DNA from 3 places in the Klebsiella quasipneumoniae subsp. quasipneumoniae genome. Region 2 is predicted to be linked to each of the others. Evidence: predicted binding sites of a transcription regulator. Region 2 holds the regulator's gene; each other region holds the start of a gene.
The links. Region 2 encodes PhoB, which activates phosphate uptake and scavenging genes when phosphate is short. Its sites were predicted from a motif close to CTGTCATAAAACTGNCNNAT; they were not measured.

Region 1 (7,518 bases), 2.6 Mb from region 2:
CCTACCAGCTGGACACTGGCCTCAGCAACGAAGCCTATGCGCTGGGGGCGGGGATTTTCTTTGTGGTCTATGCCTTTCTTGGGGTGCCGGCCAACCTGCTGATGCGCAAATTTGGCGCCAGAAAATGGATCGGCTGCACCACGCTACTGTGGGGCGTGCTGTCGGCGGCGATGGCGTGGGCGGATACGGAAGCGAAATTCCTGCTGGTACGTACCCTGCTGGGCGCGGCGGAGGCGGGCTTCTTCCCCGGAATGATCTACCTCACGTCTCAGTGGTTTCCCCAGCAAAACCGCGCCAGCATTATGGGGCTTTTTTATATGGGGGCGCCGCTGGCGCTGACCCTCGGTTCGCCTTTATCCGGCGCGCTGCTGGAGATGCATGGGTTTATGGGCCATCCCGGCTGGTTCTGGATGTTTGTGATTGAAGGCCTGCTCGCCGTCGCCGCAGGAGCGTTCACCTTCTTCTGGCTGGACGATTCGCCGCAGCATGCCCGCTTCCTGAGCGCGGCGGAGAAACAGGCCCTGATAAGCGAGCTGGCGCGAGAGGAGGAGAAAAAGGTCACCTCGCGTCTGTCCGATGCGCTGCGTAACGGGCGGGTCTGGCAGCTGGCGCTGATCTACATGACCATTCAGGTGGCGGTCTATGGCCTGATTTTCTTCCTGCCCACTCAGGTCGCCGCGCTGTTGGGCACCAAAGTCGGCTTCATTGCCTCGGTGGTGACGGCTATTCCGTGGGTGGCGGCGCTGTTCGGTACCTGGCTTATCCCTCGCTACTCCGATCGTACCGGCGAGCGGCGCAATATTGCCGCGCTGACGCTGCTGGCGGCAGCGGTCGGGATTGCGGTTTCCGGGCTGGTGGCGCCGGTGCTGGCTATCATCGCGCTGTGCGTGGCGGCGGTTGGGGTGATTGCCGTGCAGCCGGTCTTCTGGACGATGCCGACGCAGCTGCTCTCCGGCACGGCGCTGGCCGCCGGGATTGGCTTCGTTAACCTGTTTGGCGCCATCGGCGGCTTTCTGGCGCCGATCGTTCGCGTGCAGGCCGAAACGCTGTTCGCCAGCAGCGCCGCTGGACTGTTAACCCTGGCCGGCGTGGCCATCATCGGGGTGATCATCATCTTCTCATTAAGCCTCACCCGCGCGGTTCCTCAGCGCGGCGGCGTACAGCATTGATTAAAGGAATCGCTATGAACGCACTGTTATCAAACCCCTTCAAACGTGGATTATTACGCGGTGAGACGCAAATAGGCCTGTGGCTGAGCTCGACCTCCTCCTATCTGGCGGAGATTGCCGCCACTTCCGGATATGACTGGCTGCTGATCGACGGCGAGCATGCCCCGAACACTATTCAGGACCTTTATCATCAGCTCCAGGCCATCGCCCCTTACGCCAGTCAGCCGGTGATCCGTCCGGTGGAGGGCAGCCGCAGCCTGATAAAACAGGTGCTGGATATTGGCGCCAGAACGTTGCTGGTGCCGATGGTCGATACCGCCGAGCAGGCGCGGGAAGTCGTCTCGGCAACCCGTTATCCTCCCGTCGGTAGCCGCGGCGTTGGCGCCGGCGTGGCCCGGGCGGCGCGCTGGGGCAGAGTGGAGAATTATATGGCGGAGGCGAATGACGAACTCTGTCTGCTGATTCAGGTGGAGAGCCGAACCGCGCTGGAAAATCTGGACGCTATCCTCGAGGTGGAGGGCATTGACGGGGTGTTTATCGGGCCGGCGGATCTCTCCGCTTCGCTGGGACACCCGGACGATGCTGGCCATCCTGACGTGCAGCGGGTGATTGAGCAGAGCATCCGGCGCATTCGCGCGGCGGGAAAAGCGGCCGGATTTCTGGCGGTCGACCCGGCGATGGCGGAAAAATGTCTCGCCTGGGGGGCCAATTTCGTCGCCGTCGGGGTCGATACCATGCTGTACACCCAGGCGCTGGACCGCCGGCTGGCGATGTTTAAATCCGCCAGCGCTCAGCCGCAGGAGAAAGCGAGCTATTGACGGCGCAGGCTGGCGCCGGACTCAGGCGAGCGCCTGCGCCAGCACCGTCAGCGGATGTTCGCAGCGTTTGCTGGTGGACATTTCTATCTGCCATTTACAGGTCTCGCAGTCGGTGACGACGATGTCGGCGCCGCTCTCCTCAATCTGACGGAACAGGGGGGCGCCGATAGCCTGGGATACCGCGTAATTCTCAGTCTTAAACCCGTAGGTGCCGGCGATGCCGCAGCACTGCGAATCCAGCACTTCCAGCTGCAGGCCAGGGATCAGCCGCAGCAGTTCGAGGGTATACAGCGACCAGCCCATTTTCTCCATATGGCACGGCGTGTGATAGACCACCTTCAGCGGCAGCGGGCGCAGCGGCAGCGTTTTGCCACTATCCAGTTGTTTCCAGATCCAGCGAGTGGCCAGCTCCACCCGGTCGCGGAGATCGCTGTTGTCGACATCAAGGAGATGCGGGTATTCATCGCGCAGCGTAAAGGTGCAGGTCGAGGAGGTGGCGATGATCGGCAGCGCGTTTTCCCGCATCGCGGCGACGTTGCTCTGCGCCTGCTTACGCGCTTTGTCAAAAAAGCCGTTGGCGATCAGCGGCACGCCGCAGCATTTTTCCCGTGATAACAACTGCACGCCGGTGCCCAGCGCATTGACGACGCGAATCAGATCCTTGCCCAGCTGCGGGTGGTTATAGTTGACGTAGCAACCATGAAAGAAGGCCACCTGCTCAGGGTACTGCGCCTGTCTGGCCGCGAGCTGGCGGTAAGCGCGGCGGAAGGTGCCGAAGCCATATTTTGGCAGCGTGCGGCGATGATCGATATTGAGCGCCGCGTCGAGCAGGCGGCGTACCGGTTTTAAGCCGGTGGTGGCGTTTACCAGTGGGGCAAAGGGGGTGGAAAGGGTGCCCATCAGGTCGGTATGGCTGAGAATAGCGTCGCGCAGGGTCGGTTTTTGCTGGCCATACTGTGCCCGGGCGCGCTGAATGATATCGCCAATTTTCACATCCGACGGGCAGGGGACCTCACAGCGCTTGCAGTTAATGCAGTACTTGAGCGCCTCATCGTACAGCGCGCCATCCTTCAGGCGCAGGCGTTCGCCGTCCGGCCCCGCCTGTTTCGGCCCGGGATAGCGCGGATTGACCCGGCTGACCGGACAGGTGGTGGTACAGACCGTGCACTTAATGCAGCTTTCAAAACGGGTATCGTTCATGGTCGGCCTCCGGCGAGGGCGTGGATCTGTCTGGCGGCGTGCAGTGCGGTGACGGCGCAGACCCCGCCGCCGCAGCCGAGCTGAATGGCATCGAACCCGCCGAGCAGCGAACCGATGGCGAAAAGATTGCTGAACGGCTGCCCGCCCAGCATGGGGCGCAGCAGGGCATCGGTTTTCACCCCGAAGCGCTGCCACGGCTGGGAGGCAAAGAAGTCGCGCTGGTACCAGTCGTCGCGCGGCAGGGTCTGCTGTAGATCGAGACCGAGAATGGGTTCGCGCACGCTATCCCGCGTGGCGACAAGACCGTTACTGAAAAAGCTGCCGCTGGCCAGCACGGTAAAACCCGGACGCAGCGCAATATCGCCGTGATTTCGCGTCCAGACGGCCTCGACGGCGCCCTGTCGATGGCTGATGTTCACCACTTCATCGCCGGCAAGCCAGGTGCCGCCGCCGCGAATAAACTGCCGCTGCAGCAAACGGTGCAGGCGCATCCCGGGAACCGAAGGCGGCAGCGTCGGCAGCAGACGCAGCGGGCAGGGCAGGCGCGCCTGCAGCCAGTGGTACAGGCGATCGTCGGCGAGGCCAAAGCAGGCGGGCATGATCAGCAGCTCATGCTGTTGCGCCAGCGGCAGCAGCGCCGCATGCAGGGCAGGCCAGTGGTTTTCATCGTCGAGGAGGCGGGCGATATTGGCGGCGCGAAACTCGGTGGGGTTGTCACGTAAAACATCCAGCAGCGGTAACTCGATTTCCGCCGCTACGGCGGTGACGCCGGTTTGCCCGAGCGCGGCGGCGGCGAGATGCGGCTGAAAATCGGCAAAGCCGCTGATCCCCACCAGGCAGACCCCCTGTCGGGGGAGTGGCGCGACAGGAACCTCCTGCGGCGATAGCCACGCCGCGCGCAGCGTCCCCAGCGGCGTTACCCGCCGGTGCGGGCGGTGCGCGTCGCCCTGCATCACCGCGCCGCAGGCGGCCAGCAGGGCTTCAGTTTGTTTTGCGTATTCGAGCACCGCCCCGGCGCCGAGCCGGGAATAAGGATGCTCAGGAAGCAGTTCAGCGAGCTGCTGCAGACCTTGCGCGAGGTCAGTGACGTTATCGCCGTTCGGCAGCGCCGAGAGCAGATCTAACGACGCGGAGGAAAAATGCAGCGCGCTTTGCCCGCGGCTGATGATAACGCTGCGCAGGCCGGACTGATTCAGCGTCAGGCCGCACAGCAGGCCGGCCAGTCCGCCGCCGATAATCGCGCAGTCAAATTTCATCCTGATGCTCCTGTGGTAGTCCGCACAGGCCGAGGTAGACCCAGCGGGTGAATTCGCTTTCGCGCAGCGCGTCGCCCCAGGCGATGGGCTGCACGCCCTTCCAGCGCTCATTGAGAAACGCCGACAGCTGGGTCAACGACTGCGCGGGGGTGGTGACGTTAAAGCGCTGCAGCAGACCGGCGGCGCGGCAGGCGCAGAGTTCCCCCTGGCAGGTCCCCATGCCAATCCGGGTACGGCGGCGCAGGTCGAGCAGGGTGTGGACCGCCAGATTTTCCACCGCGTATTTCACTTCACCAGCGGTGACGGCTTCGCATTCGCAGACCAGACTACGGTGCTGGCGACTGTCGCCAAGCCAGGCCGGCGTGCGATCGCCATGGCGGTAGACAGCAGAGCCGCGCAGCGGGCCCGGCAGGGAGATAATTTTTCGCAGGGTGCTTTCCGTCGGCTCCTGCGACCCGGGGAGCGGGCTCTCGGCCGTGGAACAGGGGGTGGTGTTGCCCAGCTTACGACAGACGGCGTCGGTGGCCCACTCGGCCATCAGGCGATAGGTCATCAGCTTGCCGCCGGTGATGGTAATGAAGCCTTCCATGCCGTCGCGCTGAGCATGGTCGAGCAGGACGATGCCGCGGCTGACGCTGCGTCCGCTGGGATCGTTGTCGCTGGCCACCAGCGGGCGCACGCCGGAGTAGGCGCGGAGGATCCGGGTGCGGCCCATGACCGGCGCCAGCTTTTCACCTTCGCGCAGCAGGGTTTCGACTTCCGCGGTCGTTACCCGGTTGTCGTCAATTTCGTCATAAGGAATATGCATCGAGGTGGTGCCGATCAGCGAGATGGTATCCCCAGGCACCAGAATATCGGCATCGGCCGGCTTACGGCAGCGGTTGATCACCAGGTTGTTAATCCGGTGGTCAAGGATCAACAGCGATCCCTTCGCCGGAAACATGGTGATGCGCAGGTCGGCATATTCCGCAATGCGCTGCCCCCAGATCCCGGCGGCATTGACCACTACCCCGGCGTACAAGGCGCGGGTCTGGTGAAGCTGACGATCGTATACCTGGACGCCACAGACGCGGTCGCCCTGGCGCAGCAGGCCTGTCACTTCGCAGCCGGTGAGGATCTGCGCGCCGTGTTCGCGGGCGTCGAGCATATTGGCCGCGGTGAGGCGAAACGGGTCAATGGTGCCATCCGGGACCTGCACCGCCCCCAGCAGCGTCGGGTTGACGGCGGGCTCGCGGCGCAGCGCCTCCTGCGCAGAAAGCGGCGTGGCCTCTATGCCAGCCTGCTGGCAGGCGGCGATAAAGGTCTGCTGCCAGGCCAGATCGTCTTCAGGCAGGGTAATGAACAGACCGCCGGCCGGTTCGATACAGTGACGGGCGATGCGGCGCAGGATGCGGTTCTCATTGATGCATTCGCGGGCGGATTCGTTGTCGGTCACCGCATAGCGGGCGCCGCTGTGCAACAGCCCATGATTACGGCCGGTGGCCCCGGTGGCGATATCATGGCGCTCAATGAGCACTGTGCGTAATCCGCGTCGGGCGCAGTCGCGGGCGATGCCGGCGCCGGTTGCTCCGCCGCCGATGATGATGACCTCGCTATCAAGACGTCCCGTCATCTTCAGCTCCTCTGCTTTCGTTTACCGCCATTTAGCCACAATCAATAAGGTTATTGTTTGATTTCGAGCATATTCGCGCGTTATTTGAGCGCATTATGTGATTTTGTGCTCACATTGGAACCTTTTGTCATATTTCTGTAACAAATTGTGCGATATTTCACAGTATCAGCTCTACGTATTGCCTACCATCGCGGCCAGATTCGAAGTTGGTGATTAATCTGGGATTGTTGTCGTGACGTCAGTAAAAAACAGCAAGGGCCACGGAGGCTGATATGTTAAGTATTTTTAAACCCGCCGCGCATAAAGCGCGTTTGCCAGCCGCGGAGATCGACCCGCTCTATCGTCGGTTACGCTGGCAGATTTTTATCGGCATCTTCTTTGGTTATGCCGCTTACTATCTGGTTCGTAAGAACTTTGCCCTGGCGATGCCCTATCTTATCGAGCAAGGTTTCTCTCGCGGCGATCTCGGTTTCGCCCTTTCCGGCATCTCCATTGCCTACGGATTTTCGAAATTCATCATGGGATCGGTCTCTGACCGTTCGAATCCGCGCATTTTCCTGCCGGCGGGGCTGATCCTCGCCGCGCTGGTGATGCTGGTGATGGGCTTCGTACCGTGGGCCACCTCGAGCATCATGATCATGTTCGTGCTGCTGTTCCTCTGCGGCTGGTTCCAGGGGATGGGCTGGCCGCCGTGCGGCCGTACCATGGTCCACTGGTGGTCGCAGAAAGAGCGCGGCGGAATTGTTTCAGTGTGGAACTGCGCGCATAACGTCGGCGGGGGGATTCCGCCGCTGCTGTTCCTGTTGGGTATGGCCTGGTTTAACGACTGGCATGCGGCGCTCTATATGCCGGCTTTCGGCGCTATTCTGCTGGCGATTTTCGCCTTCGCGATGATGCGCGATACGCCGCAATCCTGCGGCCTGCCGCCGATCGAAGAGTATAAAAACGACTACCCGGACGATTACAGCGAAGAGCATGAACAAGAGCTGACGGCGAAGCAGATCTTTATGCAGTACATTCTGCCGAACAAGCTGCTGTGGTACATCGCGGTCGCCAACGTCTTCGTTTATCTGCTGCGCTACGGCATTCTCGACTGGTCGCCGACCTACCTGAAAGAGGTGAAGCACTTCGCGCTGGATAAATCCTCCTGGGCCTACTTCCTGTACGAGTACGCGGGGATCCCGGGCACCCTGCTGTGCGGCTGGATGTCGGATAAAGTGTTTAAAGGCAACCGTGGCGCCACCGGCGTGTTCTTTATGACCCTGGTCACCATCGCCACCGTCGTGTACTGGCTGAACCCGCCGGGTAACCCGGGCGTCGATATGGCCTGTATGATTATTATCGGCTTCCTGATCTACGGCCCGGTGATGCTGATTGGCCTGCATGCGCTGGAGCTGGCGCCGAAGAAAGCCGCCGGCACCGCCGCAGGCTTCACCGGCCTGTTCGGTTACCTCGGCGGTTCC
Region 2 (7,518 bases):
CATATCGGCGGCAATGGTAACGCCGGCGAGTGGGGACATAACCCATTGCCGTGGATGAACGACGATGAGTTGCGCTACCGTGCGGAAGTGCCTTGCTACTGCGGTAAACAGGGATGTATCGAAACCTTTATCTCCGGCACCGGCTTTGCCACTGACTACCAGCGGCTGAGCGGCAAGGGGTTAACCGGCAGCGAGATTATGCGCCTGGTGGGGGAAGGTGACGAAAAAGCCGAACTGGCGCTGAGCCGCTACGAGCAGCGGCTGGCGAAATCGCTGGCCCACGTGGTGAATATCCTCGACCCGGACGTTATCGTGCTGGGCGGCGGGATGAGCAACGTCGAGCGGCTGTATCAGACGGTGCCGGACCTGGTGAAACAGTGGGTCTTCGGCGGCGAGTGTGCAACGCCGATCTGCAAAGCGATGCACGGCGACTCCAGCGGAGTACGCGGCGCGGCATGGCTGTGGCCGCTCCAGGGGACCTGAACCGCTCCCCCTCACCCCGACTCTCTCGCTCCGGAAGAGGGTTAGGGTGAGGGGACATCGCAATGATTCAAACCTCACTCCACCGCAAACGCTCTGTCCAGCCGACTGTAGCCCAGACCATTGATCTTCTTCACTTTGATCTGCACCGGAATGCGATCTTTCATCGCCTCCACGTGGCTGATCACCCCGATAATCTTGCCGCTGGCGTTCAGCGCGTCCAGCGCGTCCAGCGCCGTGTCCAGCGTTTCGCTGTCGAGGGTGCCGAAGCCTTCATCAAGAAACAGGGAATCAATCCGCGTCTTATGGCTCACCAGATCTGACAGCGCCAGGGCCAGCGCCAGGCTGACGAGGAAACTTTCGCCACCGGAGAGGGTGCGGGTGTCGCGCACGGCGTCGGCCTGCCAGGTATCGACAACCTCCAGCTCCAGCGCTTCGCTGGCTTTGCGCTGCAGCAGATAGCGCCCGTGCAGGCGGTTAAGCTGCTGGTTTGCCAGCCAGACCAGATTATCCAGCGTCAGCCCCTGGGCGAATTTGCGGAACCGGTCGCCGGTGCTGGAGCCGATCAGCGAATTGAGATAGCCCCAGTCATCCGCCCGCTGCGCCGCCTCTGCAATCTGTCGCCCCAGCGCCTGCTGATGTTGACGGCTCTCTGTGTCCTGCCTGAGCTGCTGGCGGATCTCGCCCTGGCGGGTGGTGTTGTCCCGCAGCCGCTGCGCCAGGGCCTGCAGCTGGGTTTGCAGGGCGGGGATGTCCGCGTCCGTCCCTTGCGGACGCAGCGCCAGGTGCGCCTGCTGCTGACGGGTCGCCTGCTCGCAGAGCGCCGTCGCCTGCTGGAGCTGCTGCTCCAGCGTCTGTTTTAACTGCGTCAGCCGCTGGACGGTTTCGTCATCCAGCAGCGCGGCGAGAAACGCCTGCCGATCGCTAAAGCGGCTGGCGGCCAGGGCGGCGGTAAATTGCGCCTGCGACTGGTCCAGGCGCGCCTTCTCTTCGGTCTCCAGCTGCTGCTGGGCGACAAGCTGGCTGTGCAACGCCAGGCACTCCTCATGGATAGCGCGCCAGTTGTCGGGAACCACCGGCTCAGCTTCAGCCTTTGCCTCGTCGCTGGCTGGCAGCGTCTCCAGCAGCGGCTGCAGGGCGGCAATCTGCTCCTGAATGGCGCCATGCCGGGTCTGTTGCGCCTGCCACTGGGCAAATTCGCTTTCGCGAGCGTTCAGCCAGGCGGCTTCTGTCCCTTCTTCCGGCAGGTTGAGCGTCAGGGCCTGCAGGGCGCTTTCCAGTCCCTGGCGCGTGGCCGTCAGCTGCTGCTGAGCCTGGCGCGCCAGCGCCTCCTGATCGTTAAGCTGGCCTTGCAGCATCAGGCGCTGGCTGAGCTGGTAGAGCTGTTGCTCGTAGCGCTCCTGCTCCTGTATCCAGTCGTTTATCTCTTGCGCAATATCCCGCGTGACCTGAAGAGAGGCGCAGGTTTCCTGCCACGCTTTAGTGAGCGCTTGCTCTTCCTCAGCGAGCCGCCCGGCCGCTTCGGTTTCACGCTGGAGCTGCTGCGTCAGGGCGTTGACCTGCCCGAGGATCAGCAGACCTTCTTCTTTCAGCGCGGCGACCTCTTTTTCCAGCGCATCGCGGCGGCGCTGGTTATCCGTGACCGTCAGCGAGGCGTATTGTTCAATCGCCGGGTGTTCACAGGAGCCGCACAGCGGGCAGGGCTTACCGGCCTCAAGCCGGGCGCGGTAACCTTCCAGATCTTTAATCGTTTCTTCCCGCTGGCAGAGCGCCTTCAGGTCGAGATAGTGCTGGTTTTTGTCTTTGTACTGCTCCCGGCGCTGCGCCAGGGTGACGTTGAGTTTTGCCTGCTCCGCCTGCGCCTGCTGTACGCTTTCGGCGTTCTGGCGCAGACGCTTGCGCAGCAGCTGATGCTGTTCATGAAGGGAGAGCAGCCGCTGGCGCAGCGGTCGCGACTGGGTTTGCTGCGCCATCGCCGCCGCAACGTCATCGGCGGTCAGCGACAGAGGGCTGGCCGGCAGATCGGCCAGCTTCTGGCGCAGCGCGGCCAGGCGGGTGGTCTGGGCCGTCAGCTGCTGTTTATCCCGAGTCAGCTGCGAAAATTGCGCCCGCCAGCCGGCGATCTCCTGGCCCCATAAGCGAAATCGCTCATGGGCCGCCAGCCACTGCGCCAGGTCGGCCAGTTCAGCCTGACGCTGCCGCTGGGCATGCAGGGCGCTACGGCGAATGCGCGCGCGCAGCGCCGTGCTGGTAAGTAAGCGAGCATTCACTTCATTGATTCGCTGGCGGGTTTGCGCCAGGCCTGCCGCGTGCTCCTGTTGCCGCTCCCATAAGGGGCGCAACTGGGCGGCGGGCTGGGCCAGCTCAAGCCTGGCCAGCGCCGGCGCGGCGTCGGCCAGCGCCTGACGGGCCTGCTGCTGGCCGCTGACCGCCTGCTGCTGCTGCTGCGCCAGCTCATCGCGACGCGTTAGCCACTGAAGCTGCTGCTGCTGGTTTTGCTGCTGCGCCAGCAGGGCTTTCTCTTCGTCAGTAAGTACCTGCAAACTTTCCTGCAGCGCCTGCTGCTGGGCCTCCGTCAGCAGGACGATGCCCGCCGCCTGGGCTTCGAACTTCTCCAGCGTATGGCGAGCGGCTTTGTGCTGCTCATAGACCATCGCCGAAATCTGACCGTAGATTTCCGTGCCGGTCAGCTCCTCCAGCAGCTCCGCGCGATCGCTCGGCTTCGCGTTCAGAAAGGCGGCAAATTGCCCCTGGGAGAGCAGCATCGAGCGGGTGAAGCGGCCATAGTCGAGGCCGGTGAGCATCGCGGTTTGCTCCAGCTTATCCGAGACCTTATCGGCGAGGATTTTGCCGTCGGCGCAGCGCGCCAGCTCGACGCGGGGCGCCTGCAGGTTGCCATCTGGCTGGTTACGCGCCCGGTTCTGGCTCCAGAAGGCGCGGTAGGCGATGCCTTTCACTTCAAACTCCACCTCCGCCAGACACTCGGCGGTATCGCGGGTCATCAGGTCATTTTGCGACTGGGAGACTTTATTCAGGCGCGGCGTCTCGTGATAGAGCGCGAGGCAAATGGCGTCGAGCAGAGTGGTTTTCCCGGCGCCGGTGGCGCCGGTAATGGCGAACAGGCCGTTGCTGGCGAACGGCTCGGCGGTAAAGTCTATCTTCCATTCCCCTTTCAGGGAGTTGAGGTTTTTCAGACGCAGACTGAGGATTTTCATGCGTTTTCGTCCTCCGCGGTGAGCGTATGCAGCGTATGGGCGAACAGCTCGTGCAGCCGGGCGCGCTTCTCATCATCAATCTCGGTCAGCGCCAGCCGGCGCTCGAACACCTCTTCCACCTTCAGTTCGCTGAGGGTCTCCCGCTGGGCGTTGAGCAGTATTTTCTCGCGCTGCTCGCGGCTGCGGCGCACCAGCAATACTTCCACCGGCAGATCCTCCGTCAGCGCCTGAATATGACGCTGAATATCGTGCAGGTACTCCTCGGTGGTGATTTCGATATCCAGCCACACCGGCGGGTCCTGTTCAACGCCGCGCCACTGCGCCAGCTGGGCGGTGATGGCGGCCAGATCGCCTTTGATGACCGCCAGCGGCTGGGTGACGGGCACCTCAAGGGTCTCCACGGCGCTGAGTCGCCCATCGCTAAAGCTCACCAGATGCACCGATTTCGCTTTACCGGTTTCATCAAAGCTCAGCGGCAGCGGCGAGCCGCTGTAGCGGATGTGCTCGCAGCCGCCAACCACCTGCGCCCGGTGAATATGGCCCAGCGCAATGTAGTCGGCAGGGGGGAAGTGCTGCGCCGGGAAGGCATCCAGCGTGCCGATATAAATGTCGCGAACGGCATCGCTTTTGCTGGCGCCGACGGTAGTCAGATGGCCGCTGGCAATCACGGGTAGCGGCCGATCGCCGCGCAGGGCGCAGGCATGCTGATACTGCTCCTGATAATAGTCGCTGATGGCGTGCAGCAGCTGCTGCTGTTTTTCCCGACCGGAGTGGCCGGCCTGGCTGGTGACCAGCTCGCGCGGGCGTAAAAACGGCACCGGGCAGAAGATAGCGCCTGGGGTGCCGTCGCGCCGCGGCAGCTCAATGGGCGGGCAGCCGGCGTTCGCCACGACGGTGGTGTGTAAAAAGGCGAGGATATCGCGGGATTCATTGAGCATCGCCACCGAATCATGGTTGCCCGCCAGCACCACCAGGCGACAGCCGGTCTGCTGCAGCTGGACGACAAAGCGGTTATACAGTTCGCGAGCGTAGCTCGGCGGCGATCCGGTATCAAAAATATCGCCGGCCACGATGATGGCGTCGACTTCATGCTCCTGCGCGCGGGCCAGCAGCCAGGTCAGGAAGGCGTCATGTTCGGCCGCACGGCTTTTGCTGTAAAAATTCTGGCCCAGGTGCCAGTCGGAGGTGTGAAGGATGCGCATAAATCTTCCCTAGCGAAAAAAGCATGAGCGGCAGTATACCATTTGTCGGAGAGGGGTAAGTCCGCGTCATGCTTCAAAATACCCGATCGTCAGACGGTCATTTTTTTCATAAATCTGTCACAAAAGTGACGCATAATGACGCCGCACTTCTATACTGATGGCTAAAAAACACAGGGTAAATAATGGCGAGAAGAATTCTGGTCGTTGAAGATGAAGCTCCAATCCGCGAAATGGTCTGCTTTGTTCTGGAGCAAAATGGCTTTCAGCCTGTCGAAGCGGAAGATTATGACAGCGCGGTGAATCAACTCAATGAACCCTGGCCTGATTTGATTCTCCTTGACTGGATGCTGCCGGGCGGTTCGGGGCTGCAGTTCATTAAGCTGCTCAAGCGCGAGGCGATGACCCGGGATATTCCGGTGGTGATGCTGACCGCGCGCGGAGAAGAAGAGGATCGCGTTCGCGGCCTGGAGACCGGGGCGGACGACTACATTACCAAGCCTTTCTCACCGAAGGAGCTGGTGGCGCGAATCAAAGCGGTGATGCGCCGTATTTCGCCGATGGCGGTGGAAGAGGTGATTGAAATGCAGGGGCTGAGCCTCGATCCCTCATCGCACCGGGTGATGACCGGCGAAAGTCCGCTGGACATGGGGCCAACGGAATTTAAATTATTGCACTTCTTTATGACCCATCCGGAGCGGGTGTACAGCCGCGAGCAGCTGCTGAACCACGTTTGGGGAACCAACGTCTATGTGGAAGACCGCACGGTAGACGTCCATATTCGCCGCCTGCGTAAAGCGCTGGAACACAGTGGCCATGATCGCATGGTGCAAACGGTTCGCGGCACGGGGTATCGTTTCTCCGCCCGTTTCTGAATTTTGACAGGAGTGTGACCCGTGCTGGAACGGCTGTCATGGAAAAGGCTGGCGCTGGAGCTCTTTTTAGCGTGTATTCCGGCCCTGATTCTGGGGGCGTTTGTGGGTCATTTGCCGTGGTTTTTACTGGCGGCAGTGACCGGTTTGTTGATTTGGCATTTCTGGAATTTGATGCGCCTGTCGTGGTGGCTGTGGGTGGACCGGAGCATGACCCCTCCGCCCGGCCGCGGCAGCTGGGAGCCGCTGCTGTATGGTCTGCACCAGATGCAGATGCGTAATAAAAAGCGTCGACGTGAGCTGGGAAGCCTGATCAAACGCTTTCGTAGCGGGGCGGAATCCCTGCCGGACGCGGTGGTCCTGACCACGGAAGAGGGGGCCATTTTCTGGTGTAACGGCCTGGCGCAGCAGATTTTAAACCTGCGCTGGCCGGACGACAGTGGGCAAAACATTCTTAACCTTCTGCGCTATCCTGAATTCGCCAACTACCTGAAACAGCGTGATTTTTCAAAGCCGCTCAATCTGGTGCTGAATAATGCCCGTCATCTGGAAATTCGCGTGATGCCCTACAGCGACAAACAGTGGCTGATGGTGGCGCGCGACGTGACGCAGATGCATCAGCTGGAAGGGGCGCGGCGTAACTTTTTCGCCAACGTCAGCCATGAGCTGCGCACCCCGCTGACGGTGCTGCAGGGCTATCTGGAGATGATGCAGGAGCAGGTGCTGGAAGGGGCGACCCGTGAAAAGGCCCTGCACACCATGCGTGAGCAAACCCAGCGTATGGAGGGGCTGGTGAAGCAGTTGCTCACGCTGTCGCGTATTGAAGCCGCGCCGGCGCTGGCGATGAATGACCGCATCGACGTGCCGATGATGCTGCGGGTCGTGGAGCGCGAGGCGCAGACCCTCAGCCAGGATAAGCAGACGCTGATTTTTACCGTCGATGAGCAGCTCAAGGTGCTGGGCAACGAGGAACAACTGCGCAGCGCCATTTCTAACCTGGTCTATAACGCGGTGAACCACACCCCGCCGGGCACCGAAATTCGCGTCAGCTGGCAGCGAACGCCCCAGGGGGCGCTGTTCAGCGTCGAGGATAATGGGCCGGGCATTGCGCCGGAGCATATTCCCCGTCTGACCGAGCGCTTCTATCGGGTGGATAAGGCTCGCTCCCGGCAAACCGGGGGCAGCGGCCTGGGGCTGGCGATCGTCAAACACGCGGTCAACCATCATGACAGCCGGCTGGAGATCGACAGCACGGTGGGCAAGGGAACCCGTTTTAGCTTCCTGCTCCCGGAACGATTAATTGCCAGAAACGACGCCTGAGCGGCGCGCTGTCAGCTTATCTTGCCAATGACCAGCTTCGGCTGGTCATTTTCCCTGGCAGTCGTTTTTCTCTTGCCTATTTAATGAACGTGCGCTGCTTTTTTGTTCGCATGATAAGCCACGGGTTTTCCATCAATATGGTAAATGATTCTGGTGTGAAACTGATAACCAGCATAATCATCTGCTTTTGCGATCGTGCCTTGCTTTAAAACGTTATAAGCGTTTAAATTGCGCCTGCGCAGTCGATGACAGACTGCTTTTGCGTGGTAATACCAAAAACAATTCTTTCCCACGCCGCTTCGGGAGCATATCTCGCTGAGTTTACCGGCAATCGCCGCTGTATCGTCCCTGAGAGGGTAGCGCGGTATTTTTCCATTTTTTTACAACACCACATCCACAGGCAGTAATGAATTTATGACCCATCAGTTAAAA
Region 3 (7,518 bases), 540 kb from region 2:
ACAGTCGCTACGGCGGCATAGGGCTTGGACTGAGCATCGTCACGCGCATTGCTCAGCTGCATGACGCCCAGTTCTTTTTGCATAACCGCCAGCCGGGGCCAGGGGTCCGCGCGTGGGTGTTATTCCCGCGGCGTGCGGGTCAGAACGTCAGCACCCACTGATGGAAGAAGGCAACAATAATGACCAGGGCGGTGGCGACCGCCAGATATTCACGGAAGTTGATTTTTTGCATGGGCACTATCCTCATCAGGTTGAGGATAGTGTCGCCTGGCGAGATTAAGCAAACATTAAGAAGGCCGCTTTGCGGCCTTTTTTCTTCTCCGCCGTGGGTTATCTGGCTGCGGAACGGTCAGCGCAGCGCCGTACCTTCACTGCCCCCTCGCCTATCCCCGTCCGGCGGTATGCGCCAACACTCAGGAGGCGGCGATAAACAGTTCGCGCAGCTGATGCAGCTGGTCGCGAATTTGCGCCGCCTCTTCGAACTCGAGGTTCTGCGCGTGCTGCATCATCTGCCCTTCCAGCTCGTGGATTTTCTGCTGCAGCGCTTTTGGCGTCATATCCACGCCGCTGAGCCCGGCAGGCTCGACGGCCTTCGCTTTACCGCGCCCTTTGGCTTTGGTTTTCGCCAGGCTCTGGCCCAGCTGCAGGATATCCACCACTTTCTTGTTCAGCCCCTGCGGCACGATGCCATGCTCTTCGTTGTAGCGCTGCTGCTTCTCCCGTCGCCGCTCCGTCTCACCGATGGCTTTCGCCATCGAGGGAGTGATCTTATCGCCGTACAGAATAGCCTTGCCGTTGACGTTGCGCGCCGCGCGGCCGATGGTCTGGATCAGCGAGCGTTCGGAGCGCAGGAAGCCCTCTTTGTCCGCATCGAGGATCGCCACCAGCGACACCTCCGGCATATCCAGCCCCTCACGCAGCAGGTTGATCCCCACCAGCACGTCAAACTCGCCAAGACGCAGGTCGCGGATAATCTCCATACGTTCGACGGTGTCGATATCCGAGTGCAGATAGCGCACCCGCTCGCCGTGCTCCTCAAGGTACTCGGTTAAGTCTTCCGCCATCCGCTTGGTGAGGGTGGTGACCAGCACGCGCTCGTTGATGGCCGTGCGCAGGCGGATCTCCGACAGCAGGTCGTCGACCTGGGTGGCCACCGGCCGCACTTCGATGATCGGGTCCAGCAGACCGGTCGGACGCACCACCTGATCCACCACCTCGCCGCCGGATTTATCCAGCTCGTAGGCGCCGGGGGTCGCCGACACGTAGATGGTTTGCGGCGCCAGCGCTTCGAATTCTTCAAACTTCATCGGCCGGTTATCCAGCGCCGACGGCAGGCGGAAGCCGTACTCCACCAGCGTCTCTTTGCGCGCCCGGTCGCCGCGGTACATGCCGCCGATCTGCGGCACCGTGACGTGGGATTCGTCGATCACCAGCAGGCCGTCTGCCGGCAGGTAGTCGAACAGGGTGGGAGGCGGCTCGCCGGGCCCGCGCCCGGAGAGGAAGCGCGAGTAGTTTTCAATGCCCGAGCAGTAGCCCAGCTCGTTCATCATTTCGAGGTCGAACTGGGTGCGCTGGGTTAAGCGCTGCTCTTCCAGCAGCTTGTTGTTGGCCAGCAGCACCTTGCGCCGCTCCGCCAGCTCCAGCTTAATCTCTTCCATCGCCTGGACGATGCGTTCCCGCGGCGTCACGTAGTGCGTCTTGGGATAAATGGTGTAGCGCGGCACCGTCGATTCCACATGGCCGGTAAGCGGGTCGAACAGCGACAGGCGCTCAACCTCTTCGTCAAACAGCTCAATGCGCAGGGCGATATCGTCGGATTCCGCCGGGAAGACGTCGATCACCTCGCCGCGCACGCGGAAGGTGCCGCGCTGGAAGGCCTGATCGTTGCGGGTATACTGCAGCTCGGCCAGGCGGCGCAGGATCGCCCGCTGGTCAATCAGCATCCCCACCGTCAGATGCAACATCATTTTCAGATACAGGTCCGGGTCGCCGAGGCCGTAGATAGCCGAGACCGAGGCCACCACCACCACATCGCGCCGCTCAAGCAGCGCTTTAGTGGCCGACAGGCGCATCTGCTCGATATGTTCGTTTACCGAGGCGTCCTTCTCAATGAAGGTATCTGAGCTGGGGACGTAGGCTTCCGGCTGGTAGTAATCGTAGTAGGAGACGAAATACTCGACGGCATTCTCGGGGAAAAATTCTTTCATCTCGCCGTAGAGCTGGGCCGCCAGGGTTTTGTTTGGTGCCAGCACCATCGTCGGCCGCTGCAGATCGGCAATCACGTTGGCGATGGTAAAGGTTTTACCGGAGCCGGTGACCCCCAGCAGCGTTTGATGCGCGAGCCCATCCTCCAGCCCCTCTTCCAGGCGGCGGATGGCTTCCGGTTGGTCTCCGGAGGGGCGAAAGGCGGAATGCAGAACAAACGATTTACTCATCAATCAGAACCTGAAAAAGATTTAGCGGCCGGTGTTTAATTCTACCCCTCGGGCCGTTTTTTGCCAACAAAATATACTGGATATTTAAACAGTACGTGATTATGATAGCGCCACGATTTGGCCTTTTTTGCCGGCAACCGGGATATAAAACGCGCGCCGGGCGGAATAATCCTCCGGCCGTCAGGGTTATCCCCAGAAATTTTTACCTTTTAACATTTGTCAAGCGGACGGGTGAAAGTTTTATGGCAGAAGATGACGCTTTTCTTACACCCATTGATTTTATCTAACAAGCTGATATTTAATGCTTTTAAAGAAAAGACGCCTTTCGCGCCAATTCAGCCGCAAGCCGCGTACGCTCTAGCTTACCGCAGGTTTTCTAACTCTAATACACAAGGTTATCCACAGGAATAGTGGATAACTGTCTGCAGCCCAAGACCGCCGCCGCCCGGCGCAAATCGTCTGGCTGCCTAAACCGCGCGGCGAAAAATTTTTATCGAACTATTTTTGATAACTATCCGCTTAAAGCCGCTCGATTTTTGCTGCTTTTTGCACCACCCTTTAGCGTCGGGCACCGGAAAAGTGCAGCCCCGGCGCTGGCTGTGCCTGATGGTATCGGCGTTTAGCGTTTTTTTCCGAGCGTTCTTTTTCCTGGCAAGAGTTTTGCAGCATCTTTCTGTCGCCCTGACGCCAGGATAAGGAGAAAACGTCCATGTTGAATTTACAGGCAGTAAATCACTTTTACGGCAACCAGCATTCGCTGTGGAATGTCGATCTTGAACTACGCCCGGGGGAGTGCATTGGCGTACTGGGACGCGAGGGCATGGGAAAAACCACCCTGGTTAACTGCATTGCCGGGCACCTGCCGGTGGCCAGCGGCCGGATGACCTGGCATGACATTGGCGCCCCGCCGCAGGATCTCACCCCCCTGTCGGCCCAGTCGCGCAGCGCCATCGGTATCGGCTATGTGCCGCAGGATAAACGCATCTTCTCCCAGCTCAGCGTGGAAGAGAATCTACATATTGCCCTCGCGGCCGGGAAACCCGGGGCTAACGCCAGCGGCGGCGAAATCTATGAACATTTTCCCGAACTCTATGCCCTACGGCAGCGCAAAGGCGCCTCGCTGAGCGACGACGATCAGTACCAGCTGGCGCTGGCCAGGGCGCTGATTGTCCAGCCGCGGCTGCTGATCCTTGATGAACCCTCGCGCGGCAGAGGGCCGCGCTGTCTGCAAAAGCTGGCGGATCTGCTGCTGCGGTTGAATCGCGATATCGGCCTGACGGTGCTGCTCGCCGAGCAGCACCTGCCCTTTATCCGCCGGGTGGCGGATCGTTTCTGTGTTTTGCACCGGGGCCGTAACGTCGCCGAAGGCGATATTATGGCGCTGGATGAACCGCTGCTGGCGCAGTGGATGACGCCGGATCCAGCGCCCTGAGGTCCAGATACTGGCCGAGATCGTCGCGCTGCGCGATATCGGCAAGCCACGGTATTTCACCGAGGAACGGCGCGGCCAGCCGGTTTTTCAGCGTCGCCAGATACTCGGCGTGGCGCTTGCCCGGCGGCAGCACGTCATTGGCGATCCACCCCGCGAGCGGCAGCCCCGCCTGGCGTACCGCCTGGGCGGTAAGCATCGCGTGGTTGATGCAGCCGAGCTTGACGCCCACCACCAGAATCACCGGCAGCTGCTCCGCCTGCGCCCAGTCGGCGAAGGTCAGGGTTTCCGAAAGCGGCGTAAACCAGCCGCCGGCCCCTTCCACCAGCACCCAGTCGGCGAGGCGTTCTAACTCGCGCAGCCCGCTGGAGAGCCTCGCCGCGGCGATCGGCCGTCCTTCGTCGGCGCTGATGATATGCGGTGAGGTCGGCTCGGCGAAGGTATACGGGTTAACCTGCTCATAGCGCAGCGCGACCCGGCTATGACGCTGCAGCGCCAGCGCGTCTTCATTACGCAGCCCGGCGGCGGTAAGCTCGCTGCCGGAAGCCACCGGCTTATAGCCGGCGGTGTGAAAACCCAGCTGATTCGCCGCCTGCAGCAGGGCGCTGCTGGCGATGGTTTTCCCGACTTCAGTGTCGGTCCCGGTGACAAAAAAACGTTTAGTCACGCTCAATGACTCCTGTAAAAAGAGAATACGTCAGCGGGCAGACGCCCTGCCGCTGCGGCCAGGCCAGCTGTAGCTCGCGCAGTTTGCCGCGGCTAAGCGGGGCCGATGCCCGCCCCTGGTGCAAATGGGTGGCGCCGATGCCCTTCAGCGATCGCATGGCGCTCAGCGCATCGACGAACGGCAGGCTAATCTGATGCACCTCGCCGGACGCCCGCAGGCCGCTCAGCGCCTCGCGCACCGCCGCTTCGCTGAGAAAACGGTTGGCATGCGGCCGGTCGTCGATGGCCCGCCACGCCTGATTGAGCTCCGGCAGCGAGTCGGCCAGCAGCGTGCTAAACGCCACGCTGCCGCCGGGACGCACCACCCGGTACAGCTCGCCAAGGGCTGCGCGCAGATCGTCGCACCACTGCACCGCCAGATTGCTCCACGCCAGATCGAGGCAGGCGTCAGGCAGCGGCAGCGCCTCAATGTCGCCCAGCAGGTAATGCTGGGCGGCGTCGTTACGCTGCGCCTGGGCCAGCATCCCGGGGGAGAGATCCAGCGCGGTCACCACGCTGCCTGCCTCACGCCAGCGGCGGCTCATGCTGCCTGGGCCGCAGCCGGCATCCAGCACCCGGGGAAAATCGCGACGCGCCAGCTGGCGCAGCAGCAGTTCCGCGCTGCGCCGCTGCAGTTCATCATGTTGCGAATAGCCGCTGGCCGCCCGGCCAAACGCCGCGGCGACCGCCTGCTTATTCACCGTGGCCATGCAGCACCTCCAGTAAACGGTTAATGTCCTCAGCCTGATGGGCGGCGGTCAGGGTCAGGCGCAGACGAGCGCTGCCGACCGGCACCGTCGGTGGACGGATCGCCGTTGCCCAGCAGCCCGCGTCGCGCAGACGGCTGGCCAGGCTCAGCGCCCGCCCGTTATCGCCGACGATCAGCGGCTGGATCGCGCTGACGGAGTCGGTCAAACCCAGCGACGTCTCGCCCATCCCCGCGCGGAACTGACGGATACGGGCGGCCAGGGTGTCGCGGCGGCGCTGGCCTTCATCGCTGCGAATCACCCGCAGCGCGGCGCTCAGCGCCACCGCCTGGGCGGGCGGCATCGCGGTGCTGTAGATCAGATGGCGGGCAAACTGCAGCAGATAATCGGCCAGCGCGTCATCGCACAGCACCGCCGCGCCGCTGACGCCGAACGCCTTGCCGAAGGTAACCACCAGCAGCTCAGGGCGCACCGCCTGCGCGGCGCAGCTCCCGCGTCCTTTGTCGCCGACCACGCCGACGCCGTGGGCATCATCCACCAGCAATAGCGCCCCGGCGGCCTGCGCCGCGGCGTGAATGGCCGCCAGCGGCGCGCTGTCGCCGTCCATGCTGAAAATGCCTTCGGTGACCGCCAACTGTTCGCCCGCCAGCGGCTTAGCCAGCAGTTGAGCGAGCTCTTGCGGATCGTTGTGGCCGAAACGGCGTAGCTGCGCCGGACTCAGACTGGCCGCCTCCAGCAGGGAGGCGTGGCTCAGGCGGTCGGCCACAATCCGATCCTCTTTATCGGCCAGGGCGGCGATCAGCGCCTGATTGGCGGCAAAGCCGGAGATAAACAGCAATGCGCGCGGGTAGCCCAGCCAGTCGGCAAGTTCCTCTTCCAGCGCACGGTGGGCCTCGCTATAGCCGCTTACGTGTCCCGAGCCGCCGGAACCGACGCCATAACGTTCCGCCCCCTGCTGCCAGGCGGCGATAATCGCCGGATGCTGGCTCAGGCCGAGATAGTCATTGCTGGAGAAGTTAAGCCAGCGCTCCCCTTCCCGCTCCAGCCAGCGCCCGGCGCCGTGCGTCACCGGCAGGCGGCGGCGAAGGGCATCCGCCGCCCGTCGCTCGTCCAGCGCCCGATCGATTCGCTGCTGCCAGGTCATAGCGCCGCCGCGTTGTAATATTCCTCAGTGTCCGGGGTGAGTAAGGCCTGCTCCAGACGCTGCTGCTGCTCATTGTCGCCTTCCAGCACCGCCGTCTGTTGCGGGTTGATCCCCAGCTTGCGGAACAGCTGCAGATCGTTGTCCTCTTCCGGGTTCGGCGTGGTCAGCAGCTTGCAGCCGTAGAAAATGGAGTTCGCCCCGGCCATAAAGCACATCGCCTGGGTCTGCTCGTTCATCTGCTCGCGGCCGGCGGAGAGACGCACGTAAGAGGTGGGCATCATGATGCGCGCGATGGCGATAGTGCGAATAAAATCGAAAGCGTCGACGTCGTCGTTATCCGCCAGCGGCGTACCTTTGACTTTTACCAGCATGTTGATGGGCACGCTTTCCGGCGGCGTGGGCAGGTTGGCCAACTGCAGCAGCAGGCCAGCGCGGTCTTTCACGGTCTCCCCCAGCCCGACGATACCGCCGGAGCAGACTTTGATCCCGGCGTCACGCACTTTGTCCAGGGTATCCAGGCGCTCCTGGTAGGTGCGGGTGGTGATGATGTTGCCGTAAAATTCCGGCGAGGTATCAAGGTTGTGGTTGTAGTAATCGAGGCCCGCCTCGGCCAGGCGCTGCGCCTGGCTGTCGGTCAGAGTGCCGAGCGTCATGCACGACTCCAGCCCCAGAGCCTTCACCCCTTTCACCATCTGCTCCAGATAGGGCATATCGCGATCGTGGGGGTTTTTCCACGCTGCTCCCATGCAAAAACGCGTGGAGCCGGCGTTTTTTGCCTGACGGGCGGACTCCAGAACCTGCTCGACCTCCATCAGGCGCTCGGTTTCGAGACCCGTTTTATAACGCGCGCTCTGCGGACAATATTTACAATCTTCCGGACAGGCGCCGGTCTTGATCGACAGCAGGGTGCTGACCTGCACCTGGCGCGGATCAAAGTGTTGACGGTGGATTTGCTGCGCTTCGAATAGCAGGTCGATCAGCGGTTTATTAAATAATTCCGTAACTTGCGACATTGTCCAGCGGGGTTGGTGAGCCATTTTCCTCTCCAAAGGTCGTACACTTCTTATTTCACACAGCCTCTTTGTTGGCTGCACTCGC

Region 1: a site for PhoB is predicted at 6,180-6,199, ahead of glpT (glycerol-3-phosphate transporter). Genes of this name have one in related genera too.
Region 3: a site for PhoB is predicted at 2,665-2,684, ahead of uvrB (excinuclease ABC subunit UvrB). Genes of this name have one in related genera too.

What each region holds. Positions count from the first base shown of each region.
Region 1 covers NZ_CP084876.1:1,537,149-1,544,666, forward strand. Annotated here, with positions in the region: gene LGM20_RS07600 (MFS transporter) at 1-1,169, shown strand, start outside; gene yfaU (2-keto-3-deoxy-L-rhamnonate aldolase) at 1,184-1,987, shown strand; gene glpC (anaerobic glycerol-3-phosphate dehydrogenase subunit GlpC) at 2,009-3,187, opposite strand; gene glpB (glycerol-3-phosphate dehydrogenase subunit GlpB) at 3,184-4,443, opposite strand; gene glpA (anaerobic glycerol-3-phosphate dehydrogenase subunit A) at 4,433-6,055, opposite strand; gene glpT (glycerol-3-phosphate transporter) at 6,328-7,518, shown strand, end outside.
Region 2 covers NZ_CP084876.1:4,165,758-4,173,275, reverse strand. Annotated here, with positions in the region: gene mak (fructokinase) at 1-483, shown strand, start outside; gene sbcC (exonuclease subunit SbcC) at 558-3,695, opposite strand; gene sbcD (exonuclease subunit SbcD) at 3,692-4,897, opposite strand; gene phoB (phosphate response regulator transcription factor PhoB) at 5,080-5,769, shown strand; gene phoR (phosphate regulon sensor histidine kinase PhoR) at 5,791-7,086, shown strand; gene brnQ (branched-chain amino acid transporter carrier protein BrnQ) at 7,501-7,518, shown strand, end outside.
Region 3 covers NZ_CP084876.1:3,626,652-3,634,169, forward strand. Annotated here, with positions in the region: gene pmrB (two-component system sensor histidine kinase PmrB) at 1-161, shown strand, start outside; gene uvrB (excinuclease ABC subunit UvrB) at 414-2,435, opposite strand; gene LGM20_RS17530 (hypothetical protein) at 2,846-3,058, shown strand; gene LGM20_RS17535 (ABC transporter ATP-binding protein) at 3,145-3,867, shown strand; gene bioD (dethiobiotin synthase) at 3,809-4,531, opposite strand; gene bioC (malonyl-ACP O-methyltransferase BioC) at 4,524-5,279, opposite strand; gene bioF (8-amino-7-oxononanoate synthase) at 5,263-6,420, opposite strand; gene bioB (biotin synthase BioB) at 6,417-7,457, opposite strand.